Regions from separate parts of the Streptomyces sp. NPDC053755 genome, predicted to be linked through region 3. Evidence: riboswitches for the same ligand, from Rfam matches in the RefSeq annotation. Region 3 holds a riboswitch; each other region holds the start of a gene.

Region 1 (4,233 bases), on a different contig from region 3:
CACCGGTCGTGGAGGAGAGCGCCAAGGCCGCCGCGGTGCTGCTGCTCTTCCTCTTCCGCCGGCGTGACTTCACCGGGCTGATCGACGGGGTCGTCGTCGCCGGTTTCACCGCCACCGGCTTCGCCTTCACCGAGAACATCCTCTATCTCGGCAGGGCCTTCGGGGAGGACCAGGAGTTCGGCTCCTCGGGCCTCGGCTCGGTGACGGCCGGCACCTTCTTCGTGCGGATCGTGATGTCGCCGTTCGCGCATCCGCTCTTCACCGTGCTCACCGGCCTCGGCTTCGGCTTCGCGGCTCTCGCAGCCCGCCGGAGGCGAATCCGCCGGATCCTGCTCCCCGTGGCCGGCCTGGTCCTCGCCATGGGCATGCACGCCCTGTGGAACGGCTCGGCCGTGTTCGGCGGCTGGGGGTTCATCCTGGTGTACGGCATGTTCATGGTGCCGGCGTTCGCGTTGCTGACCTGGCTGGCGATATGGAGCCGGCAGCGGGAGCTGCGCACGATATCCGGGCAGCTCCCGGCGTACGCGGCGGCGGGCTGGCTCTCCCCCGCCGAGCCGCTCGCGCTCTCCTCCATGCGGGCCCGCTCGATGGCCCGCGCCTTCGCCGCACGGACGTACGGAAAGCCCGCGGCGCAGGCGGTCGGGGAGTACGAGGCCTTCGCGACGACCTTGGCGTTCCTGCGCCACCGGGCCGAGCGGGGCGCGGCGGAACCGGACTTCGCCGCCCGCGAGCAGGAACTGCTGCACCACCTCTGGCAGCGCAAGGCGGTGGCCTCCCCCGCGCTCACGTACGCGGCGCGGGCCACCGGGCAGGTGTGGGCGCCGCCGCAGTACCTCGACTACAGCGGCTACAACCCGTACCGCAGCTGACGGACGCCCGGCCCGTACCGGGCACGGCGGCGTCCGCCGCGCCGGCCAGGACCGACCTGCCGGGTCAGACGTTCAGGCCCTTGTCCCGGAGCCAGGCCGCCGGATCCACGCCGGATCCGCCCGGGGTGTGGACCTCCAGGTGGAGGTGGGCTCCCGTGACGTTGCCGGTCGCGCCCACGCGGCCGATCGTCTCGCCGGTGCCCACCGACTGACCGGCGGCGGCGGTCATGGAGGAGAGGTGGCAGTACCAGATCTCCGTACCGTCCTCCAGCTCCAGGACGATGCGGTAGCCGTACGCGCCGGACCAGCCGGCCGAGGTGATGGTGCCGCCGTGGACCGCCTTGACCGGCGTGCCCGTGGGGGCGGCGAGGTCGAGACCCGTGTGGTAGCCCGAGGACCACATCGAGCCGGACTCGCCGAAGGTGGAGGTGATGACGTAGGAGGAGGTGGGCAGGGCGTAGCTCGCGGCGAGCTTCGCCAGGCGCTCCGCCTCGGCCTTGGCCGCCGCTTCGGCCTCGGCCTGCTTCTTCGCCTCGGCCGCCGCCTTCTCCGCGGCGCTCGCCTTGGCGGCCGCCTCGGCAGCGGCCTTCTCGGCCGCCGCCTTCTCCGCCGCGGCCTTCTCGGCGGCGTCGGCGGATGCCTGCTGCTGCTCGGCCTGCTGGAGGATGCGGGCGCGCAGCGCCTCGCCCGCGTCGGCGGTGGACGCGGAGGCGGTGGTGGCCTCGGCCGCCCCGGTGCCCTCGGCCTCCAGGGCGAGTGTGGCGGTGAGCGGCTGGAGGTTGCCCGTCGCGGCGACGTCGCCAGCTCCGTCGGTCCCGTCCTCGAGGAGTTCGCCGACGCCGGGCAGCTGGGAGGCGTCCGGGAGGTCGAGGTCGGGAAGGGATATGGAGACGGCGGGCTTCTCCTGGGCGGTGGCCAGGCCGCCCGCGCCGACGGCGGCGATCACACCGACGCCGAGGACGGTGGAGGAGCGGGCGAAGCCGGAGCGCTGCTTGACGACGCGGTGACGGCCTCCGGAGCGGGCCTGCTGGCGGAGGGAGTCCTCGGTCGGGTTCCACTCCTCCCAGGTGCCCGCGTCGTGGTCCGTCCCGGCGGCACCCGAGGCACCGAACGCGTCGAAGGGGGCTTCGGGGGCAGGGGTGTTGGACGCCACGGAGGCGTGCTCCTTTCCTTCCTTCTCGCCTACCGGGTTAGCTGACGGGTTCGGAGCAGGAAGGTCTCCTACGGGCACGGTCGCACAGGTGCGAAAGCGCCCGATTCACCCCAAGTGGTGGTTCCCCGGTTCCCTTTCAGGATTCGGCGCACGCGCACGGTGCCGTCTCTTGCGACGACTGGGACGACCGCGCTGCGTTATCGAACGTTAATAGACAGGGGGTCCTGATTCCAAGCTGTTCCTACTGATCGTTCACAGGATTGCGGGGTATTGGCCCGACTTGACCCCCCTCCCGTGAAAAGGCGGTGCGCAACTCGAAACTGATGTTAAGTCAACTGTTATCGGAGCGGGATCTTTCGATCACGGATGGTCACGACCGCCCCCGTCACGGCACCACGGGCATCGTCCGCCGCCGCACCGGCTGCCCCAACGCCGGACGGCTCACCGCCAACAGCGCCATGTCGTCCGTCGTCCCGCCGCCGGTGTACCGGCGCACATCGTCGACGAGCGCGTCGAGCAGCTCCTCCGGCCCCGGGAAGATCCTCCCGGCGAGACGCTCCGCCGGGTCGTAGAAGGCCCCGTGGGCGTCGCGCGCCTCCGAGAGGCCGTCCGTGAAGAGGAGCAGCGTGGCGCCCGGCGGGTACGGCGTCGCGTCTGCCCGGTCCGGCCACGCGGCCAGATCGCCCATTCCGAGGGGCAGCGCGGGCTCGGTCGGCGCCAGCATGGTCAGGCCGCCGTCGGCGAACAGCAGCAGCGGCTCCGGGTGCCCGCGGTTGACCACCCGGATGAGCCCGGCACCGCGCGGGATCTCGGCCAGGACGGCGGTGGTGAACCCCTCGGCGGCGTCCAGGCCGGCCCGCCGGGTGCCCTCGCGGGCCAGCGCCCGCTCCAGGCGCTGGGCGACGCCCTCCAGCGTCGACTCCTGCTCGGCCGCCTCCCGGAAGGCGCCGATGACGACGGCGACGGCCTCGACCGCGTCCAGGCCCTTGCCCCGTACGTCACCGACCACGAGCCGTACGCCGTGGGGGGTGTCCTGGACGGCGAACAGGTCGCCTCCGATGAACGCGTCCGCCTGCGCGGCCTCGTAGCGTGCCGCGATCTGCAGCCCGCCGATCCGCTCGGCGGGCGTCGGCAGCACGGCCTTCTGCGCCGCCTCGGCGATCACCCGCGCCGATGCCAGCCGCTCGCCGCTGCGCCGCACGACCCGGTTGATCAGCAGGGCGAGGGCGGAGACCGTGATGACCGTGAAGGTCTCGGTGAGCGCCGGGACGTCGGTGAGGGTGTCGTTGTAGACGTGCAGCCCGATGGAGGCCAGTACGGCGGCGATGCCGGTGAGCAGGGTCGTCAGCATCGAGAAGAGCGGGGCCGCGATGAGCGGGGCGGCGGAGAACAGCGGGGCGGCGGTGTAGGCGGGCGGGGTCGACAGGTCGAAGACGATCCCTCCCGCGATGACCAGCGGAGGCAGGGCCCGGATGAACCGGCGGGCGCGTTCGCCACGCGGACGCGGATGCCCGGAGGTCCCGTTCCCCGCCGCTGGCTGCCCCACCTGTGCTCTCCTGCCGGGTCCGTACACGGCGACGGACGGTACCGTGCCCTCCCCAGCCTGCCGGGAGCCGCGCCGGGCGGCGACCTCCACTCCGCCGACTGGGGGACGGCCCGCACGCGCCACTCCCCCGACGACGGGCTCGGCGCCGACCCTTCGCGCGGTGGCGGCGGGGAGGCGCGGTCACGGCCTAGAGGTTCCGCTCGGCGTAGATCTCCATGGCGTCCCGGACGAGAACCGCCGTGCCCTCGCCGTGCTTGTCGTAGTGGACGGTGAAACGCGGGTCGTCGACGTACATCCGGCCGAGGCCGATCACGTACTCCTTCGCGGGCGTCGTCGTGTGCGACAGCCACGCCACCTGTCGCCGGGCCAGCTCCTGCACCTCGTCGCTGCCGGCGGCGAGGCCGTCCCTGGCCGCCTGCCCGAAGTCGCGGGCGATGCCGGCCTGCTCGTCCATGAACGCCTGCTTCCGCTCGGCGCTGAGCGAGCGCCACCAGCGGTCCCCCTTCTCGTACGCGTCGCGGCCCCAGCGTTCGCTGACCTCCGCCTCGTACCGCGTGTGATCGAATCCGTCGAACACTTCCTCGGCCATGAGTTCTTCTCCGTTCTCGGTCTTGTGGAGGGTGGTCCGCACCGAGGCGATCTGCCGCCCGATGCGTTCGCGCTCC
Region 2 (4,233 bases), on a different contig from region 3:
GGCGCGGGTTCCGCCTCGGCCGCCGATGTCGCCACCTGGGACCGGGTGGCCGAGTGCGAATCGGGTGGCCTGTGGAGTGCCAACTTCGGCAACGGCCTCTACGGAGGACTCCAGTTCACCCAGGAGACCTGGGAGCGGCACGGCGGTCTCGCCTACGCCTCCAGCGCGGACCTCGCCAGCCGCGCGCAGCAGATCACGGTGGCCGAGCGGGCGTTCGCCGCGGGCGGCACGGAGTGGGCCACCTGCGCCCCCATCGCCGGCCTGACGAACGACGGCACCGTCCCCGACGTCGACCCGGGACCGCCGGTCACGCCGGAGGAGCCCACGGGCCCGGCCGCGGAGTCGAACCGCACCGCCGGCATCCCGGCCGGCCCCTCCGCGCCGGAGACCTTCCCCAGCGCTCCCGCGACCTCCCCGGCCGCGCCTTCGGCTCCCGCCTCCACCGCGCCCTCGTCGCCGGACGCCTCGGCGACCACCGGCGCGCCGGGCACCGGTGCCACGCCCGGGACCTCCACCGCGCCCTCCGCCCCGGTCGCCCCCGGCACCGGCAAGCACCGCGGAGGCGCCGCCCCAGAGACGGGCAATGCGGACAACACCCTCGAAACCGGTACAGACGCGGGCCGTGAGAGCGGTCGTCACGCTTCGCCGGCCGACGGGGCCGCCGGTGTCGACGGGACTGACGGGTCGACAAAGAGCGCGACACCCGGCGCGGGTGGGAACAACACGGACACTTCCGGCACCGCGGACGAATACACCGTGCAGCCGGGGGACAATCTGACCGAGATCGCCCAGGAGAACGAGCTGCCCGGCGGCTGGACCGCTCTCTATGACGCCAACCGCCGGACGGTGGGCGCCGATCCGGACCTCATCCTGCCTGGTCAGAGCCTCGACCTGTCGCCCGAAACGGTCCCCGCCCAGGGGTAGTTAGGGGCCCTATGTCCGGTTCTGTGTAAGTGAGACATGGGTCTCTTTGCCCGAACTGGCCCGCCACGTCCGCAAACTCTGCTCCTGTCGCTTCTCACCTGCGTAAACGCCCCTCGCCCAGGGGTGCGTAGGGGCGATTTCTCCCCTATGGACGTCTTTGAACTTCGTGGGGGTCTGTGTTTACGGTCGACACCGCTCGCCACCGCGGGCCCCGTCGACCGAAAACGCCGAATCCTGCCGTCGGCCGATGGGAACAGTCGTCGCGCAAGCGCCGTAGGCAGGAGCGGGGGACCCAGGTAAGTGCCGGTCCCGGCCGTCGAGACAGACGGCCGGAACGGCTTGGGGTGGAGCCGCGTGCTGGTCACGCGGCCGGACAACTCACTTGGTCCGAACCCGACAGCTCACCTCGCAGGCGTCGGTGAGGAGAACTTCATGCTGCTTTCGAGCAAGGGCAAGCACCGTCGCGCTTCCAAGGCCACCCGCGCCGTCGCGCTCGCCGGCATCGCCGGCGTCGCCGTGGCCGCCCCGCTGATGACCGCCGGGTCCGCCTCCGCGGCCACCGCCTCCGAGTGGGACACCGTCGCCCAGTGCGAGTCGGGCGGCAACTGGTCCATCAACACCGGCAACGGCTACTACGGCGGCCTGCAGTTCTCGGCCTCCACCTGGGCCGCCTACGGCGGCACCGCCTACGCCGCGACCGCCGACCAGGCCTCCAAGTCGCAGCAGATAGAGATCGCCGAGAAGGTCCTGGCGGGCCAGGGCAAGGGTGCCTGGCCGAGCTGCGGCGTGGGCCTCTCCGGCGCCTCGTACGACGGCGGCTCCGCCGAGGAGAGCGCCCCCGCGCCGGAGCGTCAGGCCGAGCAGCCGACGACCCGCAGCGAGAAGCGCACCGCGCCGAAGGCCGCGGAGCCCAAGAAGGCCGAGTCCAAGAAGACCGTCACCACCCCGACCGGCAAGAAGGTCGAGAAGGGCGACGGCGAGTACAAGGTCAAGGCCCACGACACCCTGAGCACCATCGCCGCCGCCCACGACGTCAAGGGCGGCTGGGCGAAGCTCTTCGAGCTCAACAAGGACATCGTCGACGACGCCGACCTGATCTACCCGGGCCAGCAGCTCCACCTGAAGTGAGCCCGGCGGCCCGTGTGAGTCCGGCGGCTTCCACGGGCCCCACGACCCTCCCGCGGTGACCACCCCGGTCCGGCGCGCCCTTCCCCCGTGCGCGTCGGGCCGGGGTTCCGCGCGTCACGGGCACGCCGTCGGCCCGCCCGGCCCGCACCCGGGAGCCCATCCGGCGGCCCGGCCTCGTTACTGTCCAGTAGTTCTGGGTTCGTCCGTCCCCATATGCATGCCCTTGGGTCCTTTTTCGTCCCAGCGGGCGGGCGCCCGGCGGGCTGGAGCCCCGGAGCCGGTTAGGCTCTTGCCGCAAGGCCAAAGCGACCCTGCACCGCATGCGTCACATCTAGCGTCACATCCCAGAAGGAGATGCTCGTGCCGTCCATCGACGTCGTCGTAGCCCGGGAAATCCTGGACTCCCGAGGCAACCCCACGGTCGAGGTCGAGGTCGGCCTCGACGACGGCAGCACCGGCCGTGCTGCCGTTCCGTCCGGTGCCTCCACCGGTGCGTTCGAGGCCCTCGAGCTTCGCGACGGGGACCCGAACCGCTACCAGGGCAAGGGTGTCGAGAAGGCCGTCCTCGCCGTCATCGAGCAGATCGGCCCGGAACTCGTCGGCTACGACGCCACCGAGCAGCGCCTGATCGACCAGGCGATGTTCGACCTGGACGCCACCCCGGACAAGTCCTCGCTCGGCGCCAACGCCATCCTCGGCGTCTCCCTCGCCGTCGCGCACGCCGCCTCCGAGGCGTCCGACCTCCCGCTGTTCCGCTACCTCGGCGGCCCGAACGCGCACCTGCTGCCCGTTCCGATGATGAACATCCTGAACGGCGGGTCGCACGCCGACTCCAACGTGGACATCCAGGAGTTCATGATCGCCCCGATCGGCGCGGAGTCCTTCTCCGAGGCGCTGCGCTGGGGCACGGAGGTCTACCACACCCTCAAGTCCGTCCTGAAGACCAAGGGCCTCTCCACGGGCCTGGGCGACGAGGGCGGCTTCGCCCCGAACCTCGACTCCAACCGCGCCGCGCTCGACCTCATCCTCGAGGCCATCAAGCAGGCCGGCTACGTCCCGGGCAAGGACATCGCGCTCGCGCTCGACTGCGCCGCATCCGAGTTCTACAAGGACGGCTCGTACGAGTTCGAGGGCAAGTCCCGCTCGGCCGCCGAGATGACCGAGTACTACGAGGAGCTCGTCGCCTCCTACCCGCTGGTCTCCATCGAGGACCCGCTGTTCGAGGACGACTGGGCCGGCTGGAAGGTCATCACCGAGAAGCTGGGCGCCAAGGTCCAGCTCGTCGGTGACGACCTGTTCGTCACCAACCCCGAGCGCCTGGCCCGTGGCATCGAGGAGGCGTCCGCGAACGCCCTCCTGGTGAAGGTCAACCAGATCGGTTCGCTGACCGAGACCCTGGACGCCGTCGAGCTGGCCCAGCGCAACGGCTTCAAGTGCATGATGTCCCACCGCTCCGGCGAGACCGAGGACGTCACCATCGCCGACCTCGCCGTCGCCACCAACTGCGGCCAGATCAAGACCGGCGCCCCGGCCCGCTCCGAGCGCGTCGCCAAGTACAACCAGCTCCTGCGCATCGAGGAGATCCTCGACGACGCCGCGGTCTACGCCGGCCGCAGCGCGTTCCCCCGCTTCAAGGGCTGAACGACCCCCCGCAGGTAGCTTCCGTACGTCCCCGCACCCGGTCCCGTACCGTGTGCGGGGACGTACGCGTGTGAGGGACGGACAGGGGAGGCGACACGACATGGCCGCGAAGGACCGGGACCGCTTCTCGACCGCGACCCGGATCAGACTCCTCGGGGAGCAGACCGCCGCCCGTGTCTACCGCTCCCAGACGCGCCGTCAGGCCCGCCGCTCACGGCTCACCGGCCGCGCGGCCTTCCTCGCCCTGATCGTCTGCTCGCTGGTCGTGGCGCTCGCCTATCCCATGCGCCAGTACGTCTCCCAGCGGGGCGAGATCGCCGAGCAGGAGCGCCAGGCCGCCGAGGCGGCCGCCCGGGTCGAGGAGCTGCGGGACGAGAAGGCGCGGCTCCAGGACCCGGCGTACGTCCGCCGTCTCGCCCGGGAGCACCTGCACTACGTCCTTCCCGGCGAGACCGGCTTCACCGCGAACGACCCCGAAGCGGAGCGCGCCCGCCGCGCCGAGCAGGGCGCGGCCGACCGCCCGTGGTACTCCAACCTCTG
Region 3 (4,233 bases):
ACTTCCCGTCGGGGCCGGGATCTCCGACGCCCTCGGTGAAGCTGTCGCCGATCGCCGCGTACGACCCGAATACGTCCATGTCTCTTGATCTCGAATCGTCTGCCACGGGAGCACATCTTTCCTTTACGGGTGTGACCTACGCGACCGTAAGGAGGTGTTGACGGAGGGTGAGATATGCCACCGGTCAAGATTGCACCAAGGCGGAATACGCGAAGGGCCCGGCACGAAGGTGCCGGGCCCGGTGCGCCCCCGGGGGGCAGCGGGTGCGCGGGACGCGTCAGACGCCGACGCCCTTCTGGCGCAGGTACTCGAGCGGGTCGATGTCCGAGCCGTAGCCCGGCCCGGTGCGCATCTCGAAGTGCAGGTGCGGACCGCTGGAGTTGCCGGTGGAACCGGACAGCCCGATCTCGTCGCCACCGCTGACGGACTGGCCGGCGGAGACGGAGAGGGAGGAGAGGTGGGCGTACTGCGAGTAGGTGCCGTCGGCGTGCTGGATGACGACCTCGTTGCCGTACGACCCGCTCCAGCCGGCGGAGTACACCGTGCCGGCGCCGACGGCCTTGACCGAGGTGCCGGAGGAGGCCATGAAGTCGACGCCGGTGTGGTAGCCGGAGGACCACATGGAGCCGGAGGCGCGGTACGGGGTGGAGATGCCGTTGCCGACCGGGGCGACCCAGCCGGAGGCCGCGGCCCGCGGCTCCTGGGCGGGCGCCGCCGCCGTGCGCTCGGCGCTGCGGGAGCTGCGCGTCGCGGAGTCGTCGGAGGAGGACTTCTCGGCCTTCGGCGCGGCCTTGGGGGCAGCGGCCTTGGGCGCGGGCGCCTTGGCGGTGGACTTGGCGCCGATGGTGAGCTTCATGCCGGGGAAGATCAGGGAGGGGTTCTCGCCGACGACCTGCCGGTTGTCCTGGTAGAGCTTCTTCCAGCCGCCGGCCAGGTGGTGCTCGGTGGCGATCTTGGACAGGTAGTCCCCGGCGACGACGGAGTACGTCCTGGGCTTGGCCTTGGCGGCGGCCGGGGCCTTCGCGGGAGCGGCGGCGACGGCGGCGACGGCCTGCTCGGGGGTCGCGGCGGGAGCGGACTTCTCGGCGGCGTGGGCTCCGGTCGCGCCGAGGAGCGGCAGGGCGACGACGGCGCCGCCCGTTCCGGCGGCGACGAATCCGCGCGTGATCGGGTTGACCTTGGGACGGCGGTGCTTACCCTTCGCGGGCATGGCGAATTCCTCTCCGTCGCCTGCGAGGTGAGCTGTCGGGTTCGGGCTGGAGTTGCCCGGTCGCCATGGCGCGCGACTTCACCCCAAGCCGTTCCGGATCGACCGGACCGGCGTACTACCTGGGTCCCCCGCTCCTGCCATACGTGGGTGGGTGCGGATTCCGGACGGTGGCAGGATTCGGCGGTCCGACCGGATTGACGGTGACCGTAGACGAGCCGGTCGGCGCGAACAAGCCGTCCTATTCCCCGCGCATTCCGAGGGCTGATCTCCGCCCGGAATTCCGGTCACCCTCCGTGGATGCCGCCCCCTCGGTCTCCTTTTCTCGCAGGGAGTTCACGAAAGACGATCAGGCACGTTCCGTCACGGTTATGACGCTGCTCACGCACCGAAACCCATCTCCCCTTTTACCAGGGCGCGTTATCACCAAGGCCCTAATTCGGACAGAACACCCATTCCCGTCCGAGGGGTGTGCGCGGGGGCCACCACCCGGAATGATTGCCCCAGGAACCGATCTCGTATCGTCGAAGTCCGCCAACACTCAGGAGCACTCGTGACGCAGCAGCTGCCGCAGGTCTCGTCGACCGAACCCGAGCTGAGCGGGGTCCGCAACTTCCGGGACGTGGGCGGCCTGCCGACCATGGACGGCCGGTCGGTCAGGTTCGGCCGCCTCTTCCGCAGCGGCCACCTGGCGCACGCCACCGAGGAGGACGCGGCCTTCCTCGCCGGCCTCGGGCTGCACACCGTCTTCGACTTCCGCAACGCGGCCGACCGGAAGGTCGAGGGCGCGGACGTCGAACTCCCCGGCGTGCGGAACGTGAACATCCCGCTGAACGACCCGGCCGACGGCAAGGAGTTCTGGAAGCTGGTCAGCGGCGGGGCACTGGAGCAGCTGCGCGAGGCCCTCGGCGACGGCAAGGCGGCCGACCGCATGGCTGGTTCGTACCGGAAGATGGTGGTCGACCGGACGGCGGAGCACAGCCGGGTCCTGCACGCGATGGCCGACGACAGCGTGCCCGCCCTGATGCACTGCGCCGCCGGCAAGGACCGCGCGGGGCTGTCCATAGCGATCTCACTGCTCGCGGTCGGCGTCGAGCGGGAGGCGATAGAGGCGGACTACGTCAAGTCGAACGACCCCCACCGCCGCTACAAGATCCGTCGCAGCTCCACTTCCGCGGACGCGATGGCCCCCGAGGTGATGGAGCTGCTCGGCCCCCTCTTCGACGCGCGGGTGGAGTACCTCCGGGCGGCGTTCGACACCATGGAGCGGACCTGGGGCACGACGGAGAACTACCTGTCGCAGGGCCTCGCGCTCGCCCCCGAGACGCGGGAGCGGCTGCGCGCGCGGCTGGTCACCGAGGCCTGAGCCGGCGAGGAGCCGCGCGCGCCCGGGAGGCCGGGACCGGGACCACCGGTCACGGGTTCTGACCGCCGAGCGTGAACAGCAGGTAGAGGAAGCCGGCGAAGAGGTGCCCGGCCACGAGATAGGCGAAGAGGCGCAGGACCAGCCCCTTGGGGAACTTGCCGCCCCCTCGCTCCTCGCCGGTGACCGCAGTTGATTTGTCGGACATGTCGGATCCCTTCCGTGGATTCACCGCGGGAGCGCGGTCCCGTCACCGAGACACGTCTCGGCGGCGGGGCTCTGCATCAGCGTGTGGACGAAGAGCAGATCGGCGCCGCCGCTCGTGGCGGCACCGATGCGATGGGGCGTGAGCGAGTCGAAGTGGGCGCTGTCGCCAGGATCCAGGACGTGCACGGCGTCGGCCAGCGACAGCCGCACGCGGCCGGCGACGACGTGCAGCCACTCCTCACCCGGGTGGACGCGCACGAGGTCGGAACGGGTGGCGTACGGCACGTGGACGCGGAGCGCCTGCAGCGCGCGCCCGGGCCCGCCGGCCTGGTGGTAGATCCAGCCGTCGGCCTCGACGGGCTCGGACCGGCCGGCGCGGATGACGGGGTCCCGCTCGGCCGGGACCTCGCCGAGGAGGGCGGAGACCGTCGTACCGTAGATGCGGGCCAGCGCGAGCAGCATCGGCAGCGAGGGCTGGCGACGGCCCGTCTCCAGCCGGGACAGGTGCGCCGGGGAGAGGCCGGCCCTGCGGGCGGCGGCCTCCAGCGTGAGCCCGCGCCGCCGGCGCAGCCCGCGCAGCTGGGGGGCCACGTCCGGAAGGACGGCGGCTTCGTCCGGTCCGTCCGGCGCGAGGGGGTCCGGGGACGGTCCCGCGGAAAGGTGCTCCATCCCTCTATTGCGCCAGGAACCTGCCCCTGAGGCAAGTTTCTTGCCTCAGGGGCAAACGCCGGCGACGCACCCGCCCGACGCCGCCTGCGGCCGCCCTAGCGCTGGGCCACCGCCTGCTTGACCAGCGTCTTCCCGAAGTCCCACATCAGCCCACCGCCGCCGTGGGCGTCGTCCATCACCGCCGTGAACGCGGTCAGGAACCGCTCGATGTCCGCCTCGTCGATGACCAGCGGCGGAATCAGCTTGATCACCTCCATGTGGTCCCCCGACACCTGGGTCAGGATGCGGTGCCGCTGGAGCAGCGGGACCACCACCATCTGGGCGAAGAGTCCCTTCCGGGCGGCCTGCAGCATGGTCCACCGGCCGCGCAGCCCGAGCGACGACGGGCGCCCGAACTCGATGCCGATCATCAGCCCGCGCCCGCGGATCTCGTGGAGCAGTTCGTAGCGGGGCACGAGCTCCTTCAGCCGCGAGGACAGCAGCTCGCCCATCCTCCGCGCGTGGGCCACCGTGCCCTCGGACTCCATCACCGAGAGCACGGCGAGCCCGGCCGCCATGGCCTGTGCGTTGGACCCGAAGCTGGCCGAGTGGACGAGGACCCGGTCCATCGAGGAGTACACCTTCTTGAAGATCCAGTCCTTGCCCAGGGTCGCCCCGACGGGTACGTAGCCGCCGGAGAGCGCCTTGGCGACACAGACCAGGTCCGGCTCGACCCCTTCCTCGTGCTGGTACGCGTAGAAGTCGCCGGTCCTTCCGAGTCCCGTCTGCACCTCGTCGGCGATCAGCA

The links. A riboswitch is a leader RNA that binds a small molecule or an ion and turns the genes downstream of it on or off. The one in region 3 is predicted to bind cyclic di-AMP.
Region 1: another riboswitch for cyclic di-AMP. It lies ahead of AB0K65_RS31485 (M23 family metallopeptidase); the one in region 3 lies ahead of AB0K65_RS06170 (LysM peptidoglycan-binding domain-containing M23 family metallopeptidase).
Region 2: another riboswitch for cyclic di-AMP. It lies ahead of AB0K65_RS13140 (transglycosylase family protein); the one in region 3 lies ahead of AB0K65_RS06170 (LysM peptidoglycan-binding domain-containing M23 family metallopeptidase).

Annotation. Positions count from the first base shown of each region.
Region 1 is NZ_JBFASK010000062.1:16,217-20,449, forward strand. Features, by position in the region: gene AB0K65_RS31480 (PrsW family intramembrane metalloprotease) at 1-869, shown strand, start outside; gene AB0K65_RS31485 (M23 family metallopeptidase) at 934-2,022, opposite strand; cyclic di-AMP (ydaO/yuaA leader) riboswitch at 2,034-2,181, opposite strand; gene AB0K65_RS31490 (PP2C family protein-serine/threonine phosphatase) at 2,408-3,568, opposite strand; gene AB0K65_RS31495 (MerR family transcriptional regulator) at 3,756-4,233, opposite strand, start outside.
Region 2 is NZ_JBFASK010000010.1:131,027-135,259, forward strand. Features, by position in the region: gene AB0K65_RS13135 (transglycosylase family protein) at 1-924, shown strand, start outside; cyclic di-AMP (ydaO/yuaA leader) riboswitch at 1,140-1,354, shown strand; gene AB0K65_RS13140 (transglycosylase family protein) at 1,357-2,052, shown strand; gene eno (phosphopyruvate hydratase) at 2,407-3,693, shown strand; gene AB0K65_RS13150 (septum formation initiator family protein) at 3,794-4,233, shown strand, end outside.
Region 3 is NZ_JBFASK010000004.1:9,377-13,609, forward strand. Features, by position in the region: gene AB0K65_RS06165 (SGNH/GDSL hydrolase family protein) at 1-79, opposite strand, end outside; gene AB0K65_RS06170 (LysM peptidoglycan-binding domain-containing M23 family metallopeptidase) at 278-1,210, opposite strand; cyclic di-AMP (ydaO/yuaA leader) riboswitch at 1,215-1,403, opposite strand; gene AB0K65_RS06175 (tyrosine-protein phosphatase) at 1,761-2,573, shown strand; gene AB0K65_RS06180 (DUF6126 family protein) at 2,623-2,778, opposite strand; gene AB0K65_RS06185 (XRE family transcriptional regulator) at 2,799-3,446, opposite strand; gene AB0K65_RS06190 (aspartate aminotransferase family protein) at 3,542-4,233, opposite strand, start outside.